Regions from separate parts of the Kitasatospora sp. NPDC004723 genome, predicted to be linked through region 1. Evidence: riboswitches for the same ligand, from Rfam matches in the RefSeq annotation. Region 1 holds a riboswitch; each other region holds the start of a gene.
What was found. A riboswitch is a leader RNA that binds a small molecule or an ion and turns the genes downstream of it on or off. The one in region 1 is predicted to bind cobalamin.
Positions count from the first base shown of each region.

Region 2: another riboswitch for cobalamin. It lies ahead of ABZW10_RS24135 (HoxN/HupN/NixA family nickel/cobalt transporter); the one in region 1 lies ahead of ABZW10_RS33320 (cobalamin biosynthesis protein).
Region 3: another riboswitch for cobalamin. It lies ahead of ABZW10_RS04025 (CoA-acylating methylmalonate-semialdehyde dehydrogenase); the one in region 1 lies ahead of ABZW10_RS33320 (cobalamin biosynthesis protein).

Region 1 is NZ_JBEXJT010000053.1:33,722-38,038, reverse strand. Features, by position in the region: gene ABZW10_RS33325 (cobyric acid synthase) at 1-921, opposite strand, end outside; gene ABZW10_RS33320 (cobalamin biosynthesis protein) at 918-1,904, opposite strand; cobalamin riboswitch at 1,938-2,150, opposite strand; gene ABZW10_RS33315 (alpha/beta fold hydrolase) at 2,373-3,488, shown strand; gene ABZW10_RS33310 (hypothetical protein) at 3,908-4,317, shown strand, end outside.
Region 2 is NZ_JBEXJT010000027.1:62,837-67,153, reverse strand. Features, by position in the region: gene ABZW10_RS24140 (erythromycin esterase family protein) at 1-1,005, shown strand, start outside; gene ABZW10_RS24135 (HoxN/HupN/NixA family nickel/cobalt transporter) at 1,081-2,190, opposite strand; cobalamin riboswitch at 2,243-2,481, opposite strand; gene ABZW10_RS24130 (PIG-L family deacetylase) at 2,684-3,544, opposite strand; gene ABZW10_RS24125 (DUF4259 domain-containing protein) at 3,660-4,064, opposite strand; gene ABZW10_RS24120 (YhjD/YihY/BrkB family envelope integrity protein) at 4,189-4,317, opposite strand, start outside.
Region 3 is NZ_JBEXJT010000002.1:215,690-220,006, forward strand. Features, by position in the region: gene ABZW10_RS04015 (adenosylcobinamide amidohydrolase) at 23-802, shown strand; partial or broken gene ABZW10_RS04020 (CbtA family protein) at 878-1,103, shown strand; cobalamin riboswitch at 1,302-1,473, shown strand; gene ABZW10_RS04025 (CoA-acylating methylmalonate-semialdehyde dehydrogenase) at 1,681-3,180, shown strand; gene ABZW10_RS04030 (acyl-CoA dehydrogenase family protein) at 3,177-4,317, shown strand, end outside.

The DNA of each region.
Region 1 (4,317 bases):
GGACCGGGTGCCGGGCAGCACGACGAGGTCGGCGTCGGCCAGCTCCTCCGGCCGGGTGGCCCAGCGGACCAGTACGCCGGGCTCCTGGGCGAGCGCGTCCAGGTCGGTGAAGTTGGACAGCCGGGGGAAGCGCAGCACGGCCACCCGCAGCACGTCCGCGCCGAGCGGGCCGCGCGCGGCGGTCCGGTCGACGACGGTGGACAGGTCGAGCGAGTCCTCGGCGTCCAGCCACAGGTCCGGCAGCATCGGCAGGGTGCCGAGCACCGGACGGCCGGTCAGCTCGCGCAGCATCTCCAGCCCGGGGGCGAGCAGCCGCGCGTCGCCGCGGAACTTGTTGACGAACCAGCCCGCCACGTGCCGCTGGTCCTCCGCCGACAGCAGCGCCAGCGTCCCGTACATCGCGGCGAACACGCCGCCGCGGTCGATGTCGCCGACCACGACGACCGGCAGCCCGGCGGCGGTGGCCAGGCCCATGTTGGCGATGTCGCGGTCGCGCAGGTTGATCTCGGCGGGCGAGCCCGCGCCCTCGCAGACCACCACGTCGAAGCGGGCGCGCAGGTCCGCCAGGCACTCCAGGGCGCGTTCCAGCAGCACCGGCTTGCGCTCGCGGTAGTCCAGCGCGCCGACCTCGGCGACCGGACGGCCCAGCAGGACCACCTGGCTGCGGCCGTCGGCGCCGGGCTTGAGCAGCACCGGGTTCATCGCCGCCTCCGGCTCGACCCGGGCCGCCTGGGCCTGCATCGCCTGGGCGCGGCCGATCTCGGCGCCGTCCGCGGTGACGAAGGAGTTCAGCGACATGTTCTGCGCCTTGAACGGCGCGACCGCGACTCCCTGCCGGGCCAGCCAGCGGCAGATGCCCGCGGTGACCACGCTCTTGCCGGCGTCCGAGGTCGTCCCGGCGACCAGCAGTGCCTTGCTCATGCCCTGCCCCTCCGCATCCCGTCCAGGGCCGCCCGGAGCAGCACGTGCCCGGCGACCGTCGTACCCAGGGCCAGCGCGCCCACCCGTCGGGAGAGCACGCAGGCCCGCTCGATGTCGTCCACCCCGACGGGGCGCAGCTCCCGGCCCAGCACGGGACGGTGCTCGACCCTCTCGCCGTACCGGAGCGTGCCGCCGAGGCGTACGCCCACCGCGCCGGCGAAGGCCGACTCGGCCTGGCCGGCGTTCGGGCTGGGGTGCGCCGAGCCGTCGCGCCGCCAGACCCGCCAGGCGGTGCGCGGTTCGGGGGCGGCGGCCACCGCCAGCAGCGCGGTCAGCCGCGCGCCGGGCCAGCCGGCCACGTCGTCCAGCCGTGCCGAGGCCCAGCCGAACCGGGCGTAGCGGGGCGAGCGGTGACCGACCATCGCGTCCAGGGTGTTCACCGCGCGGAACGCCAGCAGGCCCGGGGTGCCCGCGAGACCGCCCCAGACCAGGGCGTTGACCACGGCGTCGGCGGTGTTCTCGGCCACCGACTCGACGACCGCGCGGGCCAGCTGCGGCCCGTCCAGCGCGCTCGGGTCGCGCCCGCACAGGTGCGGCAGCCGCTCCCGGGCCGCCGTCAGGTCGCCGGCCGCCAGCGAACGGCCGATGGTGCGGGCCTCCCGGGTCAGCGAGGTGCCGCCGAGCACCGTCCAGGTCGCGGCGGCGGCGAGGGCGGCCCGGCCGAGCGGACGGTGGGCCAGCAGCCGGTCGGCGGCGAGCGCGCCGGCCGCGACGGTGCCCACGGCGACGGCGGTGAAGGCGGCTCCGGCGGCGCGGTGGTCGCGCCAGAGCCGGCGTTCCAGCCGGCCGGCGGCGGAACCGAAGCCGGCCACCGGGTGGCCGCGGCGCGGGTCGCCGAAGCGGGCGTCGGCCAGGAAGCCGGCGACGGCGCCGGCGCCGAACACGGTGGCCCGGCACAGCGGGCGCACGGCAGGGCGCAGCATCGCGTGCGTGTCCTCACTCAGGGTCCGCGCCCTGGATCGACGAACCGGGGGCGAGAGTCTCCTGGCTTCCGGGTCGAACGCACACCCCGGGCCTTCCAGCGGCTTCTGACGGCCCGCCGTGGCGTGTTCCGGTCGTGCTCCCCGGTGACAGTGGCGGGACCGCGCCGGACTCGCACCGGCTTCCTCTGCATGCCTCCGTATTGGCTGAAGGATCCCATCACGGGCCCGAACCGGGAGTCAACCGAGGTCGCGGCGGGTGTTGGTCACACCTCGGGCGCCCCCGTCATGCCAGTGTGATTTTCCTCCCGGAACAACCCGTACGGCCGTGTCCTACTGGCTTCCCTGCGCCCGCGCGGGTGGACTGAGGGGTGGGTCCGGGCAGCGGTCCGGACAGCGGACCGGACGCCGAGCCGGACCACCGAGCCAGACACGACCACCGAGCCAGACACCGAGCACCGGGGAGCGAGTATGCGTTGGGGAATCGCGGCCACCGTGGCGGCCGCCGCCGTCGGCACCGGGGCCGCCGTGCTGGTGATCGGCCGCCGGGCGTCCGAGCGGATGGTCCGCCCGGCCGAGGAGGCCCGCGCCCGCAGCGGCCCGGTGCTCGTCCGCGGTCTCGGCGCCGGCGAGGCCACCTTCACCCGCACCCCCGTGAGCGAGCGTCCCGGCCGCTGGGCGGTCGAGTGGGGCGAGGACGGCCACGCGGTCGTCGAGGAGGTCCTGCACCGCGACGGGCAGGGCGTCACCCGCCGCCTGGTGCGCGCCGACCGCGGCACCCTCACCCCCGGCACCGAGGTCCGCTTCACCCCCCGGGTCCACCTCGGCGACCCGGGGCAGGCGCTCGGCCTGCCGTTCGCCGAGACCGCCGTCGAGGGCGAGCTCGGCGCGATGCCCGCCTGGCGGCTGGACGGCAAGCGCGGCACTTGGGTGGTCCTGGTGCACGGCCCCGGCGCCGACCGCGCGCAGACCCTGCCCGTCCTGTCCGAGCTGCGACGCCTGGGCCTGCCCGTGCTCGCCGTCACCTACCGCGGCGACGCCGGCGCGCCCGCCTCCCCGGACGGCCTCGGCCACTTCGGCGAGACCGAGTGGCGGGACGTCGAGGCGGCGGTGCGCACCGCCCTGGACGCCGGCGCGGGCCGGGTCGTCCTCTACGGCTGGTCGCTCGGCGCCACGATGGTCCTGCACACCGCGGCCCGCTCGGACCTCGCCCCCTCGATCAGCAGCCTCGTCCTGGACTCGCCGGTGCTGGACTGGCCGGCCACCGCCCGCCGGGACGCCGCCCGGGCCGGCTTCCGGGGCGCGGCGGCCGAACTCGGCGCGCTCGCGGCCGAGGGCCGCACCGGCGTGGATCTGGCCGACTTCGCCCGCCTGGCGGAGGGTGCCGACCTGCGGGTGCCCACCCTGGTGCTGCACGGCCCCGACGACCCGGTGGCCCCGTTCGCCGCGGCCGAGCGCCTCGCCCACCGCCGCCCGGACGTGGTCAACCTCCAGGCCTTCCCCGGCGGCGACCACGCCGCGCTGTGGAACACCGACCCGGACCGTTACGCCGAGACCCTCCGCCGCTGGCTCACGCCGTTCTGCTGACGCGCTTCCGCCCCCCCTCGCGGGTGGATTCCGAGGCGCACCCGTTCCGTGTGGCATGAACCCGCCACATAGATCAAGCCAGCCGGTTTGGCCTCTGTTGCCCGATCTTGTCGAGCCCCCGCGCCCCCCGTCCGCCCCCCGCGGACAACCGGATGTGACAGATGGCCGGTACAAGGGGAAGACTGCTCGACGTGACGTCTCGGAATCCGCGCGACCGTGATGCCCCGCTCCCGCCGACGATCGGTACCGGTGCGACGGTGACCCGTCTCCCCGGAACGGCCCACCGCACCGCCGGCGCCAGGCCGGGGGCCCCGGGCGTACCCCGCCGACGAGGCCCCGCCCCCGCACCCGGCCGTGGCCGGGTCCCCGTTCCGGAGGGCTTCCCCGCCCCCGCCGAACTCGCTCCGCTGGCCCGCCGCATGCTGGTCGACGCCGTCCGGATCGCCCGCTGGGCCGGCGATCTCGACGAGGTCGACAAGCGCGGCGAACTGCTGCCCGACGACGCCCGCGCCGCCGGCCGCGCGCTCGCCATGACGGTGGGCGCCGCTGCCAAGGCGTGGGGCCAGGCCCTGCTGGTCGGCCTGGTCGAGGCCCGGGACGGCGGCGCCGGCCCCGGCTGGCGCCTGCACGCCTGGGAGCACGACGACGAGGCGGTGGTCCGCGGCTGGTCGGCGCTGTTCGACGCCTGGACGCTGCTCGCCCCGGTCCCGCCCGCCGCCCTGCGCGGCGTCTTCGCGGTGCTCGCCGGGCAGGCCGTCGACCAGGCGCCGCAGCTGCTCTCCTTCCTCCATCTGGTGGACGGCCCGGTGGCCGACGCCGAGCTGCTGGA
Region 2 (4,317 bases), on a different contig from region 1:
ACCAGCTGGACCAGCGGTCTGCAGATCGACGAGTACGTCCAGGGCGGCCCGGGAGACGCCTGGCAGCTCGTCAAGGAGGTCCTGGGCGGCAGCCCGTGGGAGCGCGAGGAGTTCGCCGACCTGATCGCCTGGATGCGGGCCCACAACCGGAGCCACCCGAAGGACCCGGTCCACTTCGTGGGTGACGACCTCGGCCTCCCGAGGCTCGGCGACCCGGCCTTCGACCGGGTCACCTCCTACGTGCGGCAGGCCAGGCCCGCCGCTCTGCCGCAGCTCGACGGGCTCTACGCCGGCCTGCGGCCCCTGGACGACCTCTTCGCCTACATCGGAAGGCCGGTCGCCGAGCGCCGGGAGAACGCCGCCACGGCCCAGCAGGCGCTCGACCTGGTCACCGCGAGCGGCACCCCCGGCGACGACGCGTACGAGTGGGCCGTGCAGCACGCCCGCAACATCGCCCAGACCTTCGCCTTCGCCACCTTCGACCTTGGCGACCCGGCCTCCGTCGCGGCCTCGGAGCAGCTGCGCGACCGGGCGATGGCCGAGAACACCGCCTGGTGGCAGCGCCGCACCGGCGGCAAGGTGCTGATGTCGGCGCACAACGGCCACGCCGGCTACCTGTCCACCGACACCTTCCTGTACCCCGAGCCGCAGGGCTCCCAGCTGCGCGACACCTACGGCCGCGACTACGTGGCCATCGGCTTCACCTTCGACAGCGGCTCCTTCCTCACCACCGACGCGGTCCTGACCGGCGGCTGGAAGTCCGTCACCGTCCCGGCGGCCACCCCGGACATGAACGAGTACACCCTCGACCGGGTCCGCTACCGGGACTACTACGTCGACCTGCGCACCGCTCCCCGGGCGGCCCGGGACTGGCTGGACGTCAGCCGGCCCACCTACGACGCCGGCACGATCTTCGTCGAGGACCCGCTGCCGCGGCTCGCGATCGGCCGGGCCTACGACGTGCTCATCCATCTGAACCAGGTCACCGAGGCGCGCAGGTTCTGATCGGGTCCGCTCCGACCGGGGCCGTGCCGGGCCCCGGTCGGGATGCGGCGCGCGCCGGCGCGGTCCGGAGGGGCGTCAGCCGGTCTTCTCCACCCGGGCGCTCCAGCGCTGCTCGACGTTGCCGAGCCGCCAGTAGCCGAGGGCGCAGGCCCAGACGACGACGAACAGGCCGACGATGACGTAGCCGACGTTGTCGAGACTGATGTCGGCGATCCAGGTGGTGACGGGGTCGGTGAGGTCGAGCTTCTCGTGCAGCACGCCGACGAGCTCGATGGTGCCGATCAGGAAGGCGACGGCGATCGACAGGCCGGTGATCGTGAGGTTGTAGTAGACCTTGCGGACCGGGTTGGAGAACGCCCAGTGGTAGGCGAAGTTCATGAAGGTGCCGTCGAGGGTGTCGAACAGGCTCATGCCGCAGGCGAAGAGCAGCGGCAGGCAGAGGATCGCGTACCAGGGCAGCCCCGAGGCGGCGCCGGAGCCGGCCATCACCATCAGGGTGACCTCGGTGGCGGTGTCGAAGCCGAGGCCGAAGAGCACACCGAGCGGGTACATCTGGCCGGGGCGGGTGATGGACTTGGTGAGGCGGCCGAGGAAGCGGTTCATGAAGCCGCGCTCGTCGAGGTGCTTCTCCAGCTGGCGCTCGTCGAACTGCCCGGCCCGCATGGCCTTGTAGACCTTGTGGATCCCGCCCAGGGCGAACAGGTTGAGGGCGGCGATCAGGTACAGGAAGGTGCCGGAGACACCGGTGCCGATGACGCCCAGGACGCCGCGGACGGTGGACTGGTCGTCGACCAGGGTGCCGGCGAACTGGGCACCGCCGGCGACCAGGGCGGCCATCGCCAGGACGATGCTGGAGTGCCCGAGCGCGAACCAGAAGCCGACCGAGATCGGGCGCTGGCCGTCGGCCATCAGCTTGCGGGTGGTGTTGTCGATGGCGGCGATGTGGTCGGCGTCGAAGGCGTGCCGCATGCCGAGGGTGTAGGCGGTGATGCCCAGGCCGACGCCGAACACCTGGGTGCCGACCTCGTACTTCTCCGGGGCGACCAGCAGGAACAGCGTGCCGAAGGCGACGACGTGCATGGCGGCGATGACGGCCAGCAGGCCGCCGGTGCGGACGGTGTCCCCGCGCTGCCAGCGCGGGGCCCTGGGCAGGGTCGATGACGACGTGTCGTCGGTGAGGGTCATGACGGGCGGCCTCTCCAGCTCCTCGATGGGGGCACCCCCGGGCGGGGCCGGGGGGTACTGCGCGCGCCGTGGCCGGTCTCCTGGCTTCGGGTGTACCGCCGCACCCGCGTCCGGGCAGGGCGGAGCGCACCCCTGACTCGTCTTCCCGTGTGCCGTACGGCACCGGTGACTGCCCGCGTCGGTCGCGGGCACGTCGGGGGTACTTCCCTTCACAGTGGCGAGGGCCGCGCCGGATTGGGCCCTGACGGGCCGCCACCGGTCTTCCCGAGCACCACGGCGGGGAACACCGTAGGGGCTGGGCCCTCCTGCCGACAAGGCTGTGCAGTTGCGTGCCCGTCGCAACAGGGCGGGTCCGCACGGTCGAGGGGGTGGTTCTGACCTGGAGCGATCCTTCCTCCGGCCGGTCCCCGTCGATGACCGATGAGCCGTCGCCCGGCCGGGCGACGGCTCATCCCGGTCGGCGGCGCGGGGCGCGCCGCCGGGTGGGGGCTGCTCAGCGCAGGCCGGCGAAGAGGTCGTTCTCGGGGAGCTCCGCGCCGGTGGTGTCGTGGACCCGGACGAAGGTCTCCACGCCCATCAGCTGGGTGAACTTCTCCTTGCCCATCTTCAGGAAGAAGATGTTCTCGCCCTGGCTGGCGTGCGCGGCCAGCGCGTCGAACTTCTGGCCGCCGAACGCGGTGGTGTCCACCCAGGTGGTGATCTCCTCGTCGGGGAGGCCGATCTCGGGCATCTCCGACTCCCCGGAGCCCGACTCCTCGGAACCCGGCTCCTCGGAACCCGGCTCCTCCCAGTCCGCGCCGAGCTCGCGCATGACCTCCCCGAACCGCGCCATCATCGAGCGGGGGGCCGTCGTCCAGTACACCTTCGGCGTCGTGCCGGCCAGCTCCAGCGCCCGCGACGTGATGCGGTTGGCCTGGATGTGGTCGGGGTGGCCGTAGAAGCCGTTCTCGTCGTAGGTCAGGACGACGTCGGGCCGGTAGCGCCGCATCAGTTCGGCGAGGCGGGCGGCCGCCTCGTCCACCGGCGTGGTCCAGAACGAGCCGGGCGCGTCGTTGGCGGTCCAGCCCATCATCCCGGAGTCCGCGTAGTCGAGCATTTCGAGGTGGTCGACCTTGAGGACCTCGCAGCTGGCCTCCAGCTCCTGACGGCGCATCGCGGCGACGGCCGCCGGGTCGTGTCCGGCCTCGCCGGGCTTGACTCCTCCCGGGCCGTCTCCGCAGGCGCCGTCGGTACAGGTGACGAGCACCGTCCGGATGCCCTCGGCCGCGTAGCGGGCGAGCACACCGCCCGTGCCGGTGGCCTCGTCGTCGGGGTGGGCGTGCACGGCCATCAGGGTCAGGGGCCGGTCGGTCATGGGGGCTCATCCTTAGGTCTGCCGAGTGTTCGGCCTCGGTCTGCGGCACGGGGCCGACAGAGCGCGGTCCGCCGTGTTTCTGATCGACTGTTGGGAACGAGGGAGCCGCGGTCCCCTATTCCGGGGAGCCGGGCCCGCTCGGATCGGCCGCCGCGTTCCGGGCGATGGCCTCGGCCAACTGGTCGAACGTGCGGTTCAGTACCGACCGGCGTGCCTCCTTGAACCCCGGGGAGGGCTCCAGGCCGTCGATGCTCCGCTCCCAGACGGCCATGAACGTCGTCTTCCACTGCATGATCACGCGGGCCTCCGGCAGGTCGCCGGCGCCGTGGCCGGCCCGGGCGAGGGAGAGCAGCAGCTCCAGGTTGCACGGCACGGCGACGCCCCAGTACTCGTCGGGTTCGAGCTCGACGGGGTCGCCCGCCATCGCCTGGGCGACCTCGTCGACGAGCCGGTCGATGACGAGCGACAGGTGGTCCAGGGCCGTGTCGCTCTCGAAGTTCCCGCTGCCCCACGTGCCCACAAGGTCTCCTTCGAAGGGTCCCGCTGTCCGTCCCGGTGTCTGTCCCGCTCATCGAAGCAGACCGCACTGACATCGCCGGGGCGGCGGCCGTCCCGCCGAACCCGTCGACCGGTGGGCACCCCGGTCACCCGGCCCGGCCGTCGGCCTCCCCGTGGTCCGGCTCCGGGCCCTCCGGCTCCCCGCCGCTCCGCTCCGGGCCCTCCGGCTCCCCGTGGTCCGGCGCCGGGCCCTCCGGCTCCCCGCCGCTCCGCTC
Region 3 (4,317 bases), on a different contig from region 1:
GGCGGATCCCGATTGCCGAGAGGTGAGTACCACGGACAGCTTCGTGCCGGAGCAGCGGCCACCCGTCGTCCTGCGGCGCGCCCGGACGGAGGACGGCTCGTGCCGCCACCAGTTGGTGTGGGAGGCCGGCCCGGGGTGGCGGATGGTCAGCAGTGCCGTCCTGGGCGGGGGACTCGGCGAGCGCGCTTGGGTGCTGAACGCCCAGGTCAGGTCCGGCTACTCCCGCATGGACCCCGATCGGCACCTGGCGGAGCTCGCGGCGGCCGAAGGCCTGAGCGGGCCGGGCGTCGGCCTGATGACCGCCGCCGAGGTCGACGACTGCACGTGGAGCGAGGACGGTGGCGTCGTTGCCCTGGTGACGACCGGCATCGGGGTCCCGACGTGGGCCGCTGACCCCGCCGCGTCGGTGCCCGTCCTGTTCGCGCCGGGCGCGTTCGTTCCCGGAACGATCAACATCCTCGCGGTGGTGCCGGCCCCAGTGACCGACGGCGGTCTGGTCAACCTGCTCGCGACGGCCACCGAGGCCAAGGTGCAAGCCCTTTTGGAGGCCGGGTACGACTGTTCCGGGACGCCGTCCGACGCGGTGTGCGTGGCCGTCCGCACACCGGACACGCCCGCGGCGGCCGACCCGTTCGGCGGCCCGCGCTCCGTGTGGGGTTCCCGGCTGGCCCGTGCCGTGCACCGAGCCGTGCTCGACGGGGCTGAGCGCGACCGCCGGCGGCGGGACCGTGGACCTGCCGTACCCCATCAGGGGCCGAGCCCCGAGTGCTGCCGCGAGAACGTCCTGCACGTCGGCCGGTGAGCGGGGCGGGCGATGAGCCGTCCGCAGGAGCCTCAGGACGACCGGCCGGGGTGCGCGACCCAGGAGCCGTCGAAACCGTTCCTCAAGTACCCGGCGATGCCGCCGGCGGTCGGCAACCCGGACACCATCGGGAAGCGCACCGCGCTGTTCTTCCTGATGATCGCGCTCAGCGTGCTGATCGGCGTCGCCGCGGTGATCCTCGGCAAGCGCCTGGCTCCGCGTCTGAGGCACCTGGAACGCCGTCGTCGCGGCCGGCCTCGGCTACGCCGTGGTGATGGCCGTGCTCGCCCTCGTCCTGCCGGACAACGTCGTGCGCGGTCGCGTTGCGGGGCCGCTGCACCGCTCGGTGGGTTCGGTGCCAGAGGTGGGGCAGGTCGCCGGGGTCTGCGCACGCGCACCGGTCACTTGGGGGTGCCTGCTCCGCGCGCCGGGCGGCGGAGGGGTCGGGCGTTTCACGGGCGAGTGGCGCTCTGGACTTACTAGGACGTCCAACTATATGGTCGTGGACAAGGCCCGCAGTGCAGGGAAGCCGGTGTGACTCCGGCACGGTCCCGCCACTGTGACCGGGGAGTGCGTCGCCGCAGTACCAGCCACTGGCAGCCAGCCGGGAAGGCCGGGTGACGTGCACTGATCCGGGAGTCAGGATACCGACTGCGGGTGTTCCGTGTTGTCCACGAGGATGGAGCAAACACGCATGGCACCGGTCTGCGCTCTTCCCGACCCTGGTGATCCTGCGACGGCTGCGGCACGCCCGTCACCCTGACGGCCCGCCGCGCCCGGCAGCCCCTCACGCCCCCGCCCGCCCGGGCGCCGTGCGGGCGTCCGCCGTGCGCCCCTCCCTCGGATCCTCCTGACGCCCTGACGAGAGCAGGTTCGTGATGGTCCGTGAACTGACCCACTTCTTCGCCGGCAAGCCCCTCGCCGGCACCTCCGGTCGCTTCGGCGACGTGTACGACCCCAACACCGGGCGCGTCCAGGCCCGGGTTCCGCTGGCGTCCCGCGCCGAGGCCGAGGCCGTGATCGCCGACGCGGCGCAGGCCCAGCCCGCCTGGGCGGCCTGGAACCCGCAGCGCCGCGCCCGGGTGCTGCTGCGCTTCCTCCAGCTGGTCGAGCGGGAGAAGGACGAACTCGCCCGGCTGCTCTCCGCAGAGCACGGCAAGACCGTCGCCGACGCCCACGGCGACCTCCAACGCGGCCTGGAGGTCGTGGAGTTCGCCGCCGGGATCCCGCACCTGCTGAAGGGCGAGTTCACCGACAACGCCGGGACCGGCATCGACGTGTACTCGATGCGCCAGCCGCTCGGCGTCGTTGCCGGCATCACCCCGTTCAACTTCCCGGCGATGATCCCGCTCTGGAAGGCCGCGCCCGCGCTGGCCTGCGGCAACGCCTTCGTCCTCAAGCCCTCCGAGCGCGACCCCTCGGTGCCGCTGCGGCTCGCCGAGCTGTTCCTGGAGGCGGGACTGCCGCCGGGCGTGCTCAACGTGGTCAACGGTGACAAGGAGGCCGTGGACACCCTGCTGGAGGACCCGCGCGTCCAGGCGGTCGGTTTCGTCGGCTCCACCCCGGTCGCGCAGTACGTCTACGCGACGGCCGCCGCGCACGGCAAGCGCGCGCAGTGCTTCGGCGGCGCCAAGAACCACATGATCGTCATGCCGGACGCCGACCTCGACCAGGCCGCGGACGCCCTGATCGGCGCCGGCTACGGGTCGGCGGGCGAGCGGTGCATGGCCATCTCGGTGGCGGTGCCGGTGGGGGAGGAGACCGCCGACGCGCTGGTGGCCAAGCTGGTGGAGCGGATCGGCGCGCTCAAGGTCGGCCGATCCGACGACCCGGCGGCGGACTTCGGACCGCTGGTCGGGCGCGATGCCCTGGATCGGGTCCGCGGCTATCTGGAGGCCGGCGTCCAGGAAGGTGCCGAACTCGTCGTCGACGGACGGGACTTCCGGCTGGAGGGCCACGAGGACGGCTACTTCCTCGGCGCCTCGCTCTTCGACCGGGTCACACCGGGCATGCGGATCTACCGGGAGGAGATCTTCGGGCCCGTGCTCACGGTCGTCCGGGCCGCCGACTACGAGGAGGCGCTGCGCCTGCCCAGCGAGCACGAGTTCGGCAACGGCGTGGCCATCTTCACCCGGGACGGCGACACCGCGCGCGACTTCACCCGCCGGGTGAACACCGGCATGGTCGGCGTCAACGTCCCCATCCCGGTGCCGGTCGCCTACCACACCTTCGGCGGCTGGAAGCGCTCCGGGTTCGGCGACCTCAACCAGCACGGCCCGGACTCGATCCGCTTCTACACCCGCACCCGCACGGTGACCTCGCGCTGGCCCTCCGGGGTCAAGGAGGGCGCCAGCTTCACCATCCCGACGATGGGCTGAGCGCCGTGCACGATCTCACCGACGAACAGCGAGCCGTCGCCCGGGCCGTCCGGGCCTTCGCCGACGAGCACCTCGCCCCGCACGCGGTGGAGTGGGACCAGGCCAAGCACTTCCCGGTGGACGTGCTGCGCAAGGCCGCGGACCTCGGTCTGGGCGGCGTCTACGCTCGCGAGGACACCGGGGGTTCCGAACTCACCCGCCTGGACGGGGTGGTGGCCTTCGAGGCGCTGGCCACGGGCTGCCCCTCGATCGCGGCCTACCTGTCGATCCACAACATGGTCGTCTGGATGGTCGACCGCTACGGCACCGACGGGCAGCGCTCGCGCCGGCTGCCCCCGCTCTGCTCGGCCGAGCACCTGGCCAGCTACTGCCTGACCGAGCCGGATGCCGGATCCGACGCGGCGGCGCTCAGCACCCGCGCGGTGCGCGAGGGCGACAACTGGGTGCTGGACGGCGTCAAGCAGTTCATCTCCGGCGCGGGAACCTCCCAGGTCTACCTGGTCATGGCCCGCACCGGCGGCCCGGGACCGCAGGGCATCTCGGCGTTCCTGGTGGACCGGGAGGACCCCGGGCTGTCGTTCGGCGGCAACGAGCGGAAGATGGGCTGGAACGCCCAGCCGACCCGGCAGGTGCTGCTGGACGGGGTGCGGCTGCCCGCCGACCGGCTGCTCGGCGCGGAGGGGGAGGGCTTCCGGATCGCGATGAGCGGGCTCAACGGCGGCCGGCTCGGCATCGCCGCCTGCTCGCTCGGCGGGGCCCAGAGCGCGCTGGAGCGGACCGTGGCCTTCCTCGCCGAGCGGGAGGCGTTCGGCACCCGACTGCTCCATGCCCAGGCGCTCCAGTTCCGGCTGGCCGACATGGCCACCGAACTGGAGGCCGCCCGGGCCCTGGTCCGGCGGGCCGCCGATGCCCTGGACCGCGGGGACGCCCGGGCGCCGCAGCTGTGCGCGATGGCCAAGCGCCACGCCACCGACACCGGCTTCGAGGTCGCCAACCAGGCGCTCCAACTCCACGGCGGCTACGGCTACCTGGCGGAGTACGGCATCGAGAAGATCGTCCGCGACCTGCGGGTGCACCAGATCCTGGAAGGGACCAACGAGATCATGCGCGTCATCGTCGCCCGCGGCCTGACCGGAG